One region of the Mesorhizobium sp. CA13 genome, then DNA from elsewhere that is predicted to be linked to it. Evidence: predicted binding sites of a transcription regulator. Region 1 holds the regulator's gene; the other holds the start of a gene.
What was found. Region 1 encodes LexA, which represses DNA repair genes until DNA is damaged. Its sites were predicted from a motif close to TGTTCNNNNTGTGTTCNG; they were not measured.

Region 2: the regulator LexA is predicted to act here: its motif matches at 1,761-1,778, upstream of LB566_RS04380 (2'-5' RNA ligase family protein).

Annotation. Positions count from the first base shown of each region.
Region 1 is NZ_JAIUHS010000004.1:255,205-262,594, forward strand. Features, by position in the region: gene kynA (tryptophan 2,3-dioxygenase) at 1-290, shown strand, start outside; gene kynU (kynureninase) at 351-1,598, opposite strand; gene LB566_RS12680 (TetR/AcrR family transcriptional regulator) at 1,601-2,272, opposite strand; gene lexA (transcriptional repressor LexA) at 2,738-3,478, shown strand; gene LB566_RS12690 (ComEC/Rec2 family competence protein) at 3,472-5,922, opposite strand; gene gltX (glutamate--tRNA ligase) at 6,026-7,390, shown strand, end outside.
Region 2 is NZ_JAIUHS010000001.1:851,732-859,121, reverse strand. Features, by position in the region: gene LB566_RS04390 (substrate-binding domain-containing protein) at 1-112, opposite strand, end outside; gene LB566_RS04385 (fumarylacetoacetate hydrolase family protein) at 384-1,541, opposite strand; gene LB566_RS04380 (2'-5' RNA ligase family protein) at 1,799-2,449, shown strand; gene LB566_RS04375 (nuclear transport factor 2 family protein) at 2,580-2,933, shown strand; gene LB566_RS04370 (ArsC family reductase) at 3,150-3,491, shown strand; gene LB566_RS04365 (DUF488 domain-containing protein) at 3,722-4,075, opposite strand; gene LB566_RS04360 (aminopeptidase) at 4,099-5,355, opposite strand; gene LB566_RS04355 (LysR substrate-binding domain-containing protein) at 5,352-6,344, opposite strand; gene LB566_RS04350 (hypothetical protein) at 6,438-6,638, shown strand; gene LB566_RS04345 (YbfB/YjiJ family MFS transporter) at 6,715-7,390, shown strand, end outside.

The DNA.
Region 1 (7,390 bases):
CAAGGCGAACGGACTGGCGCGAAACGCGGACCGAGAACGAAGAGGTCCTGGTCGCCTGGCAGACCATCTATCGCGACCCGCAGCGCTACTGGATGTTCTACGAACTCGCCGAGAAGTTGGTCGACTTCGAGGATTATTTCCGCCGATGGCGCTTCAACCACGTCACCACGGTCGAGCGCATCATCGGCATGAAGCGCGGCACCGGCGGCACATCGGGCGCGTCCTATCTGAAGAAGATGCTGGAGGTCGAGTTGTTCCCGGAGCTGTGGAAGGTCCGCACCCGGCTCTGACGCAGCTTTGAGTGCATATCGTTATCTCGAAACCGCTGCGCTTTTCTGAGCGACAGGCTCTTAAGTCACCGCCGCCTTGACGGCGAAACGCGCCTCCTGCCAGGCGTCCGTGCGCAAAATGTCTTCCAGCACCTCGACCGCCTGCCAGACATCGACATAGCCGACATAAAGCGGCGTGAAGCCGAAGCGAATCGTGGATGGCGCGCGGAAATCGCCGATCACGCCGCGCTCGATCAGGGCCCGCATCACCTGATAGCCATGCGGGTGGAGGAACGACACCTGGCTGCCGCGCTCATTGCCGTCGCGCGGGCTTTCGAGTTCGAGGCCGTAGACGCCGCATTTTGCCTCGACGAGCTGGATGAACAGATCGGTCAATGCGATGCTTTTCCTGCGCACTTCTGCCATGTCGACGTCGTTCCAGACATCGAGCGCCCCTTTGAGCGCGCGCATCGACAGCACAGGCTGCGTGCCGCAGAGAAACCGGTGGATACCTGTGCCGGCAGCAAAACCCTGTTCGAAGGCGAAAGGCCGCGCATGGCCCCACCAGCCGCTGAGCGGCTGGCGGACATCGCCATGGTGGCGCTCGGCCGCGTAGATGAAGGCCGGGGCACCCGGGCCGCCATTGAGATATTTGTAGGTGCAGCCGACGGCGAAATCTGCGTTCGAACGGTCGAGCTCGACCGGCAGGGCGCCGGCGGTATGGCAGAGATCCCAGACGATCAGCGCGCCGGCATCATGCGCCCTGCGCGTCAGCGCGGCCATGTCGCGCAGCTGCCCGGATTTGTAGTTGACGTGGTTGACCAGGATGACCGCAACGCGCTCATCGATCAGTTCTTCTATGGTCGGCGCATTGACACCCTCAAGACGCAGCATCGTGCTCGGCCGCGTCGAGGCAACGCCTTCGGCCATATAGAGATCGGTCGGAAAGCTGTCCCCCTCGGCGACGATGACCGACCTGTCCAGCCGCATCCCGAGTGCCGCATGCAGCACCTTGTAGATGTTGATCGAGGTGGTATCGCAGACCACCGTCTGGCCGGCGGCGGCCCCGATCAGGCGCCCGAGCTGGTCGCCGAGTTCGACCGGCATGTCGAACCAGCCGGCGGTGTTCCAGGCGCGGATGAGATCCTGCGCCCACTCCTGCGTGGCGGCCTTCTGCAGCTCGCCGAACACGGCGGGCGAAGCGGCGCCGAGCGAATTGCCGTCGAGATAGATCACCCCTTGAGGCAAGGTGAAGCGGTCACGCATGGCACGCAGCGGATCCGCGGTGTCCATTGCCTCGATCGCTGCGAGATCGGGAATTTTGCTCATGGTCACGATGTTCCTCGGTGAGAAGAGCGCCCCGGAAACGGGCCGGCCGTTTTGCCGCCGGGGCAAGGGCTGGCCGCATAGAGGCGCAAAAACAGGGTGAACGCCCGGTTCGATCTTTGCTCGATTTCCGGCCGAGGCAACTCCTCGAGCACCCCGACGATCCGGCGAACCTGGAGATCGCCGATCAAAAGCCGGACGTAGATGTCGGCGGCTTCGGCAGGATCGTCACAGGCGATCAGGCCGGCCCGACTTGCGGTTCGAAGCAGGTCGCCAACAAGCGGCATTATGGTATTGCGGCCGAATTGCGCGATCGACTGGCCAAGCGTGCCTGTATCGTTGACGTCGCCGGCTGCGGCGCGATTGAGCGCCACCGCCTTGTCGCCCGTCACAAGGGTCAGCAGGACTGGCCCGAGCAAGTTCAGGGTTTCGAGCGGATCGCGCGCCTGGCGAAGGGCGTCCTCCAGCAGCTTCCTTGCTTCTCCCGCATTGGCTTCGATCAGGGATCGAAACAGGACCTGCTTGTTGCCGTACCAGTTGTAGAGGGTTTCGTTCGAGGCCGATGCCCGCTTGGCGATGGCAAGCAGGGAGGCGCTTTTGTAGCCGGTTTCCCGGAGCACCGCATAGGCGGCCTCCTCTATCCGTTCACGTCGCGCGGCCTGCTTCGGCGTGGTCATTGGTGTCCCTCTTCGAAAACCGTACATTGTTATACGGTTTAGTCAAGCGAGCCGGAAGCAAGGAGCGAACGAACGCAGCCCGTCGCATTCGGTGATGCCTGGCCGCTTTCCGGCAGGAAGTTGGCATTTTGGTTTCGTTTCGTTCACGAGCCGCGGAGATTTTGATCCGCCCCAAAAGGCAGCCGGCACCTGCCGGTCACACAGTTTGCAGGCTTGTACCAACAGTGGAGATCGGCCGGGCCACAGGCCATTAACCAAAATAGTTTCAAAGAGGCTGAGAGCGCATTGACGACAGACGGCGCTGGCAGGATGCTGGCTGCGGGAGGGCCTTTCGTTTCCGCCGCCTTAACGAATTCATTAAACTTTAAATGGTTGCGGAACACAACTGGAACAGATAGTGTTTGTTCTGGGTTTGTTTTCTGATTCTGATTCCAGACCCTTCGTGCAATGCCTTTGGGGGCCGCCATGCTCACGCGCAAGCAACATGAACTCTTGATGTTCATCCATGAACGGCTGAAGGAAAGCGGCATTCCGCCGTCCTTCGACGAGATGAAGGAAGCGCTGGACCTCGCCTCTAAGTCGGGAATTCATCGGCTGATCACGGCGTTGGAGGAGCGCGGCTTCATTCGCCGCCTGCCGAACCGGGCCCGCGCGCTGGAGGTGCTGCGCCTGCCGGATTCGATCGCGCCGGGTCTTAACGCGGCAAAGAAGTTCTCCCCGAGCGTCATCCAGGGCAGCCTCGGACAGGGCGGCCTTAACAGGCAGATCAAGCCGGCGGCGCCCTCGCGCCTGCCCGCCGCTGGCAATGACGACGACGTGGTTTCAGCGGTTTCGATCCCGGTCATGGGCCGTATCGCGGCCGGCGTGCCGATCGACGCTATCCAGCATCAGACGCATTCCATCTCGGTGCCGCCGGACATGATCATGGGCGGCGAGCATTATGCGCTGGAGGTCAAGGGCGATTCGATGATCGAGGCCGGCATCTTCGACGGCGATACGGTCATCATCCGCAACGCCGACACCGCAAGTCCCGGCGAGATTGTCGTGGCCCTGGTCGACGAGGAGGAAGCGACGCTGAAGCGCTTCCGTCGCAAGGGCGCCTCGATTGCGCTCGAGGCCGCCAATCCGGCTTATGAAACACGTATTTTCGGACCGGACAGGGTCAAGGTGCAAGGCAAGCTGGTCGGACTGATCAGGCGCTACTGAGCGGGTTCGGCGTTGGGCTTTTCGGGTTTGCGGTAGGGAGGCAGTCCCCGTGCCTCGCGCGAGAATTTTCGCTGTTCGTGCCAGGGCCGATATGGCCTGTCGACGGCAAAGCTGACCTGGGCCGGTTCCGTCGCCGATTGCTGGTCGAAGAAGACGGCGGCACTTCCGTTCCGAGCGAGCTGCCGCTTGGTGATGACGAGGACCAGCGGATTGTGGCAGGGGTCGTAGCCCCCGGGATCGTCGATGACTATCAGATCCGCATAGGCGCAGGCCCTCCAGGCATCCTTGCGATCCTCCACCTGCGCGATGATCGCCCCGGAGGGATGCCGGGCCATGCACAGGCCGGTGAAGCAATAGAAAGGCGCTCCGGCGGGAAGTTGCGCGGGATCGAAGATGTCGAACTGTCGGTCGCCGCTGTCGAACAGCTCCGGCCCAACGATGGTTTCGGATTTCAGCGCGCGTTTCCAGTTGTCGACCGTGAATTCGTTCGGGCGCGCCCGGTTGATCGCGAGCTCGCCGCCGCCGATCGGCAGCGCCACCAGGCGGGCATCCTCCGAAATCAGCACGTCCGGCGTGCGCGTATCCGCGACGGTCAACAGGCCGGCGAGCGCGAAGGGAAGTGCCGCCAGCCGCAGCCATGTCGTGGCCATCGTCGCGATGACCAGGGCGATCGCGACCAGAAGAACGGATTGCTGCGAAATCAACCCGACCGCGTCGACCGGCGAGCGTTGCGAGATCCATCCGGATATGGCGATCATCGCGGTCAGTCCCTTGCCCATCAGATAAAGCGATGGTCCATCGAACCCGAACGGCATCAGCAGCGCACTGGCAACCGCAAGGAACATCACGACGGAAACGATCGGCATGACTGCAAGATTGGCGAACAGGCTGAGTGGCGACACGCGCTGGAAATGCCAGATGGCGAAAAGCGCCGTGGCGCTTCCCGCGATGATCGAGGTCATCGCCAGCCCACCTGTCGCCAGCAGCAATTTTCGCGTCAGGAAGCCGGGCCAGGTCCGTTGCGGCGGCGGGGTCCGCGCTTTGTCGGCTTTGCGATCCGACCAGCCGGCATAGGCGCCGACCAGGGCCGCGGTGGCGGCGAACGACATTTGGAAGCTCGGCCCTACCACCTCGTGCGGCGACACTACGATGACGGCGATCGCCGAAATAGCCAGATTGCGCATGGTGAGTGCCGCCCGATCGAACAGGACGGCGATCAGCATCACCGCCAGCATGATGAAGCTGCGTTCGGCGGCAACGACGACGCCCGAAATGACGAGATAGGCGGCGATCGAGAAAAGTGCCGCCGCGGCCGCGTATTTCTTGACCGGCCGGCGGGAGGAAAAGTTCGGGAACAGCGCGAAGCCACCACGCAGCAGCCCCATGACGGTGCCGGCGACCAGCGCCATGTGCAGCCCGGAAATTGAGATGATGTGGTAGATGCCGGTGCGTCGCATCGCTTCGTTGATTTCGTCGGGAATCCCGGCGCGCACGCCCACGATCAGCGCCGCGGCGATCTCGCCCTCGGCGCCGCCGATGCTGTCCCTGATATGGTCGGCAATGCTTTCACGAGCACTCTCGATGGCGGCTGAAAGAGCGGCCCACAGCGGCCTGTCATCGGCCGAGACGATCTTGGGATTGCCGAGAAAGAACCCGCTGGCACCGATGCCGGCGAAGTAGCTGTCGAAGGAAAAGTCGTAGCTGTCCGGCCGCACCGGCCCGGTCGGCGGCAACAGCTTGGCATAGCCGGTCACGAGCGAGCCGGCCGTCACCTCAGCCGGTACCTTGCGCGCCGAAAGGCGGACGCGCTCCGGCGCGTAGCGTAGTTTCGGCCGTGCGGTCGATGTCACGTCGATGGTCAGCCGGATGCGGCCGGTCTCCATCTGGTCGACTGAAACGACGCGGCCGGTGATTTGCGTGGAGATTTCCGAGCCCAGCATCCGCGTTCCCGCCCGCCAGGTCTCGACTTTGCCGGCGAGCATGCCGAGCGCGCACAACAGCGCCGCCATGAAGCACAGATGGGTTTTCGACCATGAGCGCGAAACGAGCGCGCACAGCGCCATCAGGATCGCGATCGCGAGAGGCTTGGCAAAGCCCGGCTCCGCCGCCAGCGAAAAATAGGCCACCGATCCGCATGCCAGGAACACCGGTATCAGCAGGAAGGCTACGCCCCGATCGAGTTCGAGCTCGGCGGCTCTGGCCACTCCGTTGCGCAGGCGAGGCCATGAAGCACGACCGAACTCCCGGCGCAGGCGCGAGGCCGCGCGGACAGCGGGGACGCCAGGCGGCGCGGAAACATCCGGCGGCAGCGACTTGCCCGGCTGCTGCAAGGGCGGCGGCGCCAGCGGCAATGAGACCGGCGCGGGCATGGCAAAAAGCGAGCGTTCGCTGACGCCAGCAACGACGTCGTCGCCTTCCTCCGCGGCCCGGCCCGCTCCAGCCATCGGGTCTGCCCCTTGCGCCCTCGACACCCTATGCTACATGAACGCGCGGCGCGCGAAAGTGCGCGTGATCCGCACCCCGCTCCAGACGTTTCCCGAGAGTTGTATGTCCGACAAGGTTGTCACCCGTTTTGCCCCCTCGCCCACCGGCTATCTGCACATTGGCGGCGCGCGTACGGCGCTGTTCAACTGGCTCTATGCCAGGCACACCGGCGGTACGATGCTGCTGCGCATCGAGGACACCGACCGCGAGCGCTCCACCGATGCGGCGACGGCCGCCATTCTCGATGGGCTGACCTGGCTCGGCCTCTCCTGGGATGGCGGGGCGGTGTCGCAGTTCGAGCGCGCGCCGCGCCATCGCGAGGTGGCCGAGGAGCTGGTGCGCATGGGCAAGGCTTACTACAGCTACGAGACCCCCGCTGAGCTTGAGGCAATGCGCGAGGCGGCGCGGGCCAAGGGCCTGCCGCCGCGCTATGACGGAAGCTGGCGTGACCGCGACCCTTCGCAGGCGCCTCCCGGCGTCAAGGGCGCGATCCGCATCAAGGCGCCGACCAAGGGCGAGACGGTGGTGCATGACCGTGTCCAGGGCGACGTGCGCTTTCCCAACAAGGATCTGGACGACTTCATCATCCTGCGCTCGGACGGCAATCCGACCTACATGCATGCCGTCGTCGTCGACGACCACGACATGGGCGTCACCCACATCATCCGCGGCGACGACCACCTCACCAATGCCGCTCGCCAGACCGTGATCTACAACGCCATGGGCTGGGATGTGCCTTCAATGTCGCACATACCGCTGATCCACGGCGCCGACGGCGCCAAGCTGTCGAAGCGGCACGGCGCGCTGGGCGTGGAGGCCTACCGCGCCATGGGCTACCTGCCCGAAGCGCTGCTGAACTATCTGGCTCGGCTCGGCTGGAGCCACGGCGACGACGAGATCATGTCGATCCAGGACATGATCGCCTGGTTCGATATCGGCGACGTGAACAAGGGCGCCGCCCGCTTCGATTTCGCCAAGCTCGAGGCGCTAAACGGCGTACATATGCGCCGCATGGGCGATACCGAGCTGTTCGACATCTTCATCGCCACCCTGCCCTATCTCGAAGGCGGCCCGGCGATGGCCGCACGCCTCGACGAGAGGAACAGGGCGCAGTTGCTGGCAGCGCTGCCGGGACTGAAGGAGCGCGCCAAGACGCTGGTCGAACTCGTCGATGGCGCCGCCTTCCTGTTTGCCGCGCGGCCGTTGCCGATCGACGAGAAGGCAGCCCTGCTGCTCAATGACGATGCGCGCAAGGTCCTGCGTGGCGCTCACGACGCCCTCGAGGCGGTTTCAGGCGACTGGACGGCGGCCTCGGCTGAAGCCGCGATCCGCGACTATGCGACGGCCGGCGGCCACAAGCTCGGCGCCGTCGCCCAGCCCTTGCGCGCCGCCCTGACCGGCAAGAGCACCTCACCCGGCGTGTTCGAC
Region 2 (7,390 bases), on a different contig from region 1:
CGGCCGGGCCGCCATGTGAAATCCAGTAGAACGTCTTGGCCTGCGCCGCCGCCGGAATGACCGTCAGCGCGACCAGCAGGCCGTATAGAACCACTCTTAGCCGTGTCAGCATTTGATTTCCTCCCGTTTGAAATTGATCAGTTTGAAACCGCCCTTTGATCGGGCAAGATCGCGTCCTCCTCGCCAACGCCGTGTTGGATGATCAGAGCATCCTCTTTTTCGACAAATGGCAAGCCTCCGCCTGTCAGTCGTAGTCAGCGCCTGACGGGGCGCCATCAGGAGACCCATCAGATTGCATCAGTTCGAATGATTTTTCGCGGCAGGCGATACCGGCCCCGAGGGTCGCCGGAGCGGTGGTTGACCGCCTCCGGCAACGCGAGGAGCTAGAGGAGGCCGGCCCTGGCAAGATCGCGCATCAGATGGCTGGCGCCGTAGGTCCAGTGCGGGCAGTCCGGCGACAACCGCACCCGGTTGACCAGCGCGCCGAACTTCTCCGACGAGATGGTGACGATGTCGCCGACCTTGTGGGTAAACCCCTTGCCCTTCTCGCCGCGATCCTTCGACGGCACGAACATGGTGCCGAGATAGAGCGCCAGGCCGTCGGGGTATTGGTGATGCGGGCCCATGGCGGCCGCGACGAGCTCTTCGGGAGAGCGGCTGATCTCGGCCATCGAGCTTGCGCCCTCGAGCTCGAACCCGTCCTCACCCTCGACCTTGAGGCGCACCACCGCGTTCTTCACGTCGTCGATGGAGAACGTGCCGTCGAACAGGCGGATGAAGGGGCCGAGCGAGGCGGAGGCGTTGTTGTCCTTGGCCTTGCCGAGGAGCAGCGCGGAGCGCCCTTCGACGTCGCGCAGATTGACGTCGTTGCCGATGGTGGCGCCGACGATCTTGCCGCTGCTGCCGGCGATCACGGCGATCTCCGGCTCCGGATTGTTCCAGGTCGAGACGGGATGCAGGCCGACATTGGCGCCGAAACCGACCGAGGCCATCGGCTGGCATTTGGTAAAGATCTCGGCATCCGGACCGATGCCCACTTCCAGATATTGCGACCAGGCGCCGCGCGAGATCAGCTTGGCCTTGATCTCCATCGCTTCGGGAGACCCCGGCTTGAGCTTGGACAGATCGTGGCCGATCAGCCCGGCAATGTCGGCGCGGATGGCATCGGCCCGTTCCGCCGAACCGCGCGCCTGTTCCTCGATGACGCGTTCCAACAGGCTGACGACGAAGGTGACGCCCGAGGCCTTGATTGCCTGCAGGTCGACCGGGGAGATGAGATAGGGCTTTGCCGGATCACGCGCGGCCTCGAAACTGTTGGCCGCGATATCGTCGAGCGAGCCGATCGGCTTGCCCCTGGCCGAGCGCACATAACCGGCCGGATCGGCCATCTCGCAGATATCACGCACGGTCGGCGCCGTGCTCGACGTGATATCGAAGACGGTGCCATCACGCACCGTGACCACCAGGGGATGCGAGGCATCGCTGCTTCTGGCGCGCCCGACAAAAAGGCCTTCGGCGGGCAGATGCATCGGGTTCGTCATGCGTGCGGTCCTCTGATCATCGAAAATGCGGCTTGCCGGTTCGGCGCGGCACTTTCACCGGATTCCTGTCAAAGGTCTATCCCGTTTGTGGTGATCCAGGCGCCATGTCTGCCGGCGTCGTCGGCCATTGGCCTACCGCAAGGAAGCACTCCTTGGGGGTTGGATGCATGCGGCGGTGCGGGAGCCCCAATGCCTGCGTCATTTTTTTGGGCTTGAGTTTGTTCTTGTTTTGTTCTAATATGCTCAACCTGAGTCAATTGGCGGACGAGATCAGTATGAGTGGGCAACCCGCATTCGGAACCGCGAGGAACGGCCAGGCCTTTTTTCGATGGGAGCAGGCCGGGAAGCATTTCCACCGGCTGTTCTTTGCCATCCTCGTCGGCAGCGCGATTGCTGGTCGTCTCGCGCGAAAGGCCCTTGCCTTGAACCGTGAGTTCGGATTGCAAGGCTGGCTGGTTCCGGAAAATCACATCCACATCTCGCTTGTCGGCTTCGGCGACCATGAGGAGTATCCGCAAGAACTGGTAGAGACCGCCTGTCATATCGGATCGATGATCGTTGCGAAGCCCTTCGAGGTCTCGTTCGATCGCCTGTCGGCCTTTGGCGGTGGTGCGCTGGTCCTGCGCGGCAGCGATGGCAATCCGTCGCTGCAAAAGTTCTGGCGTGATCTGACGGCGGTGATCTCGGACAGTCCGTTGAAACCCTTTCTCACCAGGTCCATCGAACCGCATGTTACGTTGCTTCGTGACGAAGTGGGCGTTCCCAGGATACGCGAGCGGTCGATCGACCCGGTCGGCTGGACGGTCCGGGATTTTGTGCTGATCCACAGTCTCATCGGGAAGGGCGTCTACAAGCAGCCCGGACGTTGGCGGCTGACCGGCCAGGACGATGCACTGCCCGCCATGTGAGAGCCTGGAACCGTCCCACATGCGCCGCGCGGTCCATCCTCCTGACAGGACATGTCAGCTATCAAGCGGAACGATGATGGCAGGCCGACGAGCTTTTCCTATTTGCAAGACGTCTGAACAGGAGGAACACATGACCAACGCGGAAATTGCGAAGGATTTCACGGCGCTTCTCAAGCGCGGTGACTACGAAAGCGCTGCCGAGAAATATAACGCCGACGACATCGTCAGCTATGAAGCGATGGAGGGGCCGATGGCCGTCTGCCGTGGCAAGGATTCTGTCAAGCAGAAGGGCCAGTGGTGGCAGGAAAACAACGAGGTCCATGGCGGCTCCGTCGAGGGCCCTTACGTCAATGGCGACCAGTTCGCCGTGCGCTTCACATTCGACATAACGCCCAAGGCCACGGGCCAGCGTGTCACCATGGACGAGGTTGGCCTGTACACGGTCAAGAACGGCAAGATTGCCGAAGAGCGCTTCTATTATTGAGCCGGGTTTTCCGGCTGTCGGCACGTTTCTCCGCATCCTAGGCGGCCAGGATCATGTCCTGGCCGCTATCCCCTATGCACGTCGTTCACGGATCGGCGACCGCCATTGAAGAAACTCACCCCTCGATGATTCCGCCGGCCGCTGGCAAAGCGCGCGAGGGCTGCTTAACCTGCCGCCAGATTCGAAGTCCGAAAGGCGCCTGTTTTGACGATCACCATGTACGGCATCACCACTTGCGACACGATCAGGAAGGCTCGCGTCTGGCTGGAGGGCCATGCAGTGCCATATCGTTTCCACGATTACCGGGCCGAAGGGATCGAGGCGGGCAGGCTGGATGACTGGGCCCGCAAGGTCGGCTGGGAAAAGCTGCTCAACAAGGGCAGCACGACGTTTCGCGAGTTGCCGGACAAGGATAAACAGGACCTGGATGAAAAGAAGGCCAAGGCCCTGATGCTGGCCAAGCCGACGATGATCAAACGGCCTGTGCTCGAGGTTGGCGACAAGATTTTGGTTGGGTTCAAGCCGGATGTTTACGAGACGGCGGTGGGCGGGAAGTAGAACAACACTCCGTACGCGGCGTTCCTTCGCCCCCCTCTGTCCTGCCGGACATCTCCCCACGAGGGGGGATGGCTGCAACGGCGGCTTTCGCAAATCGCCAATGTGGAAGCGGGGCGCGGCAACTGCCGATCTCCCCCCTTGTGGGGGAGATGTCCGGCAGGACAGAGGGGGGCGCTGCCCCGCCGGGGTCTCAAGGCTAACGCGCTCCCACCAGCTGGAAGTGTGATCGCTCAATCCCCGCGCAAATACCCCGCCAGCGCGACCGCATTGTTGTGCGCCTCGTCATGGGCGCCGTAGAGCAGCGTTACCTTGCCGTCGCGAAGCAGGGCGCGCAGTTGCGCCACCGCCTCGCCATTGCCGTCCAGTTCGGCACGATACCGCTTCTGAAACTCTGCCCATCGTTCAGGCTCGTGCCCGAACCACTTGCGCAGCTCGTCGCTCGGCGCGATCTCTTTCAGCCATAGCGCCAGCGCCGCGTCCTTCTTGGCGACGCCGCGCGGCCAGATGCGGTCGACCAGGACCCGCTGGCCATCGGCCTTTTCGGGTGCCTCATAGATGCGCTTCACCGCGATCTCGAAGGCCATCGGCTCTCCTTCGTGCGCTCCCGTCAGGCCCACTCGCCCTTGCGCATGACCGGCACGCGGCTGCCATCCTTGCCGACGCCGTCGATGTCGATCTTGTCCGAGCCGATCATCCAGTCGATGTGGATGAAGCTCTTGTTGCCGCCGCGCTCCGCGATCTCGGCCTGGCTGAGCGAGGCGCCGTCGACGAAGCACTTCGAATAGCACTGGCCGAGCGCGATGTGGCAGGCGGCGTTTTCGTCGAACAGCGTGTTGAAGAACAACAGGCCGCTCGCCGAGATCGGCGAGGAATGCGGTACCAGCGCCACTTCGCCAAGCCGGCGTGCGCCCTCGTCGGTGTCCAACACTTTCTTCAGCACGTCCTCGCCCTTCGAAGCCTTCGCCTCGACGATCCTGCCGCCCTCGAAACGCACCGAGATCTCGTCGATCAGCGTGCCCTGGTAGGAGAGCGGCTTGGTCGACGAAACATGGCCTTCCACCCGCCGCGCATGCGGCGTGGTGAAGACCTCCTCGGTCGGGATGTTGGGATTGCAGGTGACGCCGTTCTTGGCGGTGGAGGCGCCGCCCATCCATTCATGACCGTCGGCCAGCCCGACCGTCAGGTCGGTGCCCGGCCCGGTGAAATGAAGCGCATGGAAATTATGGCCGTTGAGCCATTCGGTGCGGCTGCGAAGGGCCGCATTGTGGGCCTTCCAGTTGCCGATCGGGTCTTCCACGTCCACGCGCGAGGCGGCGAAGATGGCGTCGGCGAGCTTGGCCACTGCAACGTCGTCGGCGTCATCGGGGAAGACCTGCTTGGCCCAGGCGAGATCCGGATAGGCGACGATGTTCCAGTTGATGTCGAAGCCGGTGATCTTTTCCAGCGCCGGCTGGTAGGCCATCGAATTGGCCTTGTTGGCGCGCGCCACTTTCGCCGGGTCCTGCGCCGACAGGAGCGAGGGATCCTCGCCGCGCACGGCAAGTCGCGCCGCATTGTTGGAGAAGGCCTTGGCCATGCCTTCGTAGAGCCAGCCGGCGGCCCGGTCGAAGCCGGCGTCGGCGCCATAGCGAAAGCGCGCCAGCGTGATCTCGTCGTCGTTGAAAATCGGCGTCACCAGCCCCGCGCCGGCCTTGTAGGCATGCTCGACGATACGCCTGGTCAGCGGCAGCGCGGCGATGGACGAGGTCAGCACCAGGTCCTGCCCGGGCTGCAATTGCAGCCCCACCTTGATGGCGACTTCCGCCAGCCTGTCGAGCTTCACCGGGTCGATCGTTGCGGAAACGCCGCGCGAATGTGTGGTCATGATCCTGCCTGCCGTAGTTTGATGTCGGACTCTACATAGACCGGCGTCACCGTGCTTTCCACCGTGATCGCGTCGCTCGTGCCCGTCTTCGCGGAGCCGAACCGCGCCATCGTCGCCTCGATCTCTTCCCTGATCCAGAGCTTGAAATCCCGCACCTTGCGGCTTTCGGCCTTGGCGGCGGAGGTCACCAGCCAATAGCCAAGCCCGCTCTGGGCGCGTATCCCGAATGGCGCCACGAGCCGCCCGTCGGCCACCGCATCGGCGGCGAGAAGCTGCCAGCCCAGCATCACACCATGGCCGGCAATCGCCGATTCCAGGCAAAGCATCGGATCGGTGAAGCGCGCGCCCTTCAGGAAGGTGACGGGTTCGACACCGGCCGCGGCGAACCAGCTTTGCCAGCGGATCATCGCCCGTTCGTCGGTGATCGCGCAGGTCTGGGCAAGGTCTTCGATCGATTTCAGTTTCTTCGCGATCGAGGGCGCGCAGACCGGGAACACCTCTTGTGCCAAAAGCAACTCCACCTTGCCGCCCGGCCATTTGCCGTCGCCAAGCCGGATGGCGATATCGATATCGGAATGGTCGAGGTCGGCCAGCCGCACAGAGGCGTCGATGCGCAACAGCACATTGGGATGCCGGGTGAAGTGATGCGACAGCCGCGGCAGCAGCCATTTCGAGGCGAATGCCGGCGCCACGGAAACCGCCAGCGTGCATTGGCGCGCCTCGTCGGCCAGCGCCACGGCCTGGGTGAGCTCGCGGAAACCCGCGCCGAGGCGCGTCGCGAACATGGCGCCGAATTCCGTCAGGACGAGCCCCTTGGCCGTTCTCTCGAACACGGCCTGACCGAGCTGCTGCTCCGCGCGCTTTATCTGCTGGCTGACGGCGCTGGCCGAAACGTTGAGTTCGCCGGCGGCCGCGGCAAGCGAGCCGAGACGGGCGACGGTCTCCACGGCGCGAAGGCCGTTGAGGTGGACGCGGTTGAGCATGGCCATTGAGTTTTTCTAAACCAGCGGGGCTGAAATCTCAATTGAAAGTGATGCCGAAAGCGCAGACTTTATCCCCAAGACAGGCCTGCGGAGGCTGAGATGTTAAGGCTGTTCGCGTCGCTCAAGATATTCTTCCCTGTGCACGAGCCGCCTTGCGGTGGCGAAACGGTCGCATGGCTGACCGATCCGCTGTCGCACCCCGTGCTGAGCGCCATGTCGGAGCGCGAGCTCGGCGACATGCCGTTCCGGCTGACGGCGCGTCGCACTGCCCACGAGACGGCGCAAGCGGGCTGCCGCTGATTGGTGCTTACGGCCCGGCGCCTGGCCCAACGCAAGCGCGTTGTGTCGCCGGTCCACGGACTTATTGTGCACCGCGATGACATCCGCTACCTCAACAGCGCTGCGGTTCGCTTTCGCCGGCATGATCGCCATGGCTGTCGCCATGGGCATTGGTCGTTTCGTCTACACGCCGATCCTGCCGGGCATGATGGAAGAACTCCATCTGTCGGCGGCCGATGCGGGCTGGATCGCGTCAGCCAATTATCTCGGCTACCTCGCCGGCGCCTTTGCCGCGGCGGGCGGTTGGGCGCATGGGCGCGAGCGCCTGCTGATGCTGACAGGTCTGGGCGCCAGCGCTCTGCTTGCCGCGCTGATGGGGCTGTCGGATACGATCCCCGCCTTTCTTGTCATCCGCTTTCTGGCCGGCCTGGCCAGCGCCTTCGTCATGGTGTTCCTGGCCAGCATTGTTTTCAGCCATCTTGCCGCGGCCGGCCGCAGCGATCTGCAGGCGTGGCATTTCGGCGGCGTCGGCCTCGGCATCGCCGTGTCCTCGGTGCTGATGGCGGCCCTGGTCAGCGACCATGCCGGCTGGGCGGCGGGCTGGCTGTGGTCGGCGGCGATCTCGGCTTGTGGCTTCGTCGTCGTGGCGCTGTTGGTGGACAGCGGGCCGTTGGCCAGCGGCGATACCGGCCGCGAGCCGGCGCTGCCGAAAGACCGCTCGCTGACCAAGGTGATCGTCGCTTACGGCTTGTTCGGCTTCGGCTACGTGGTGA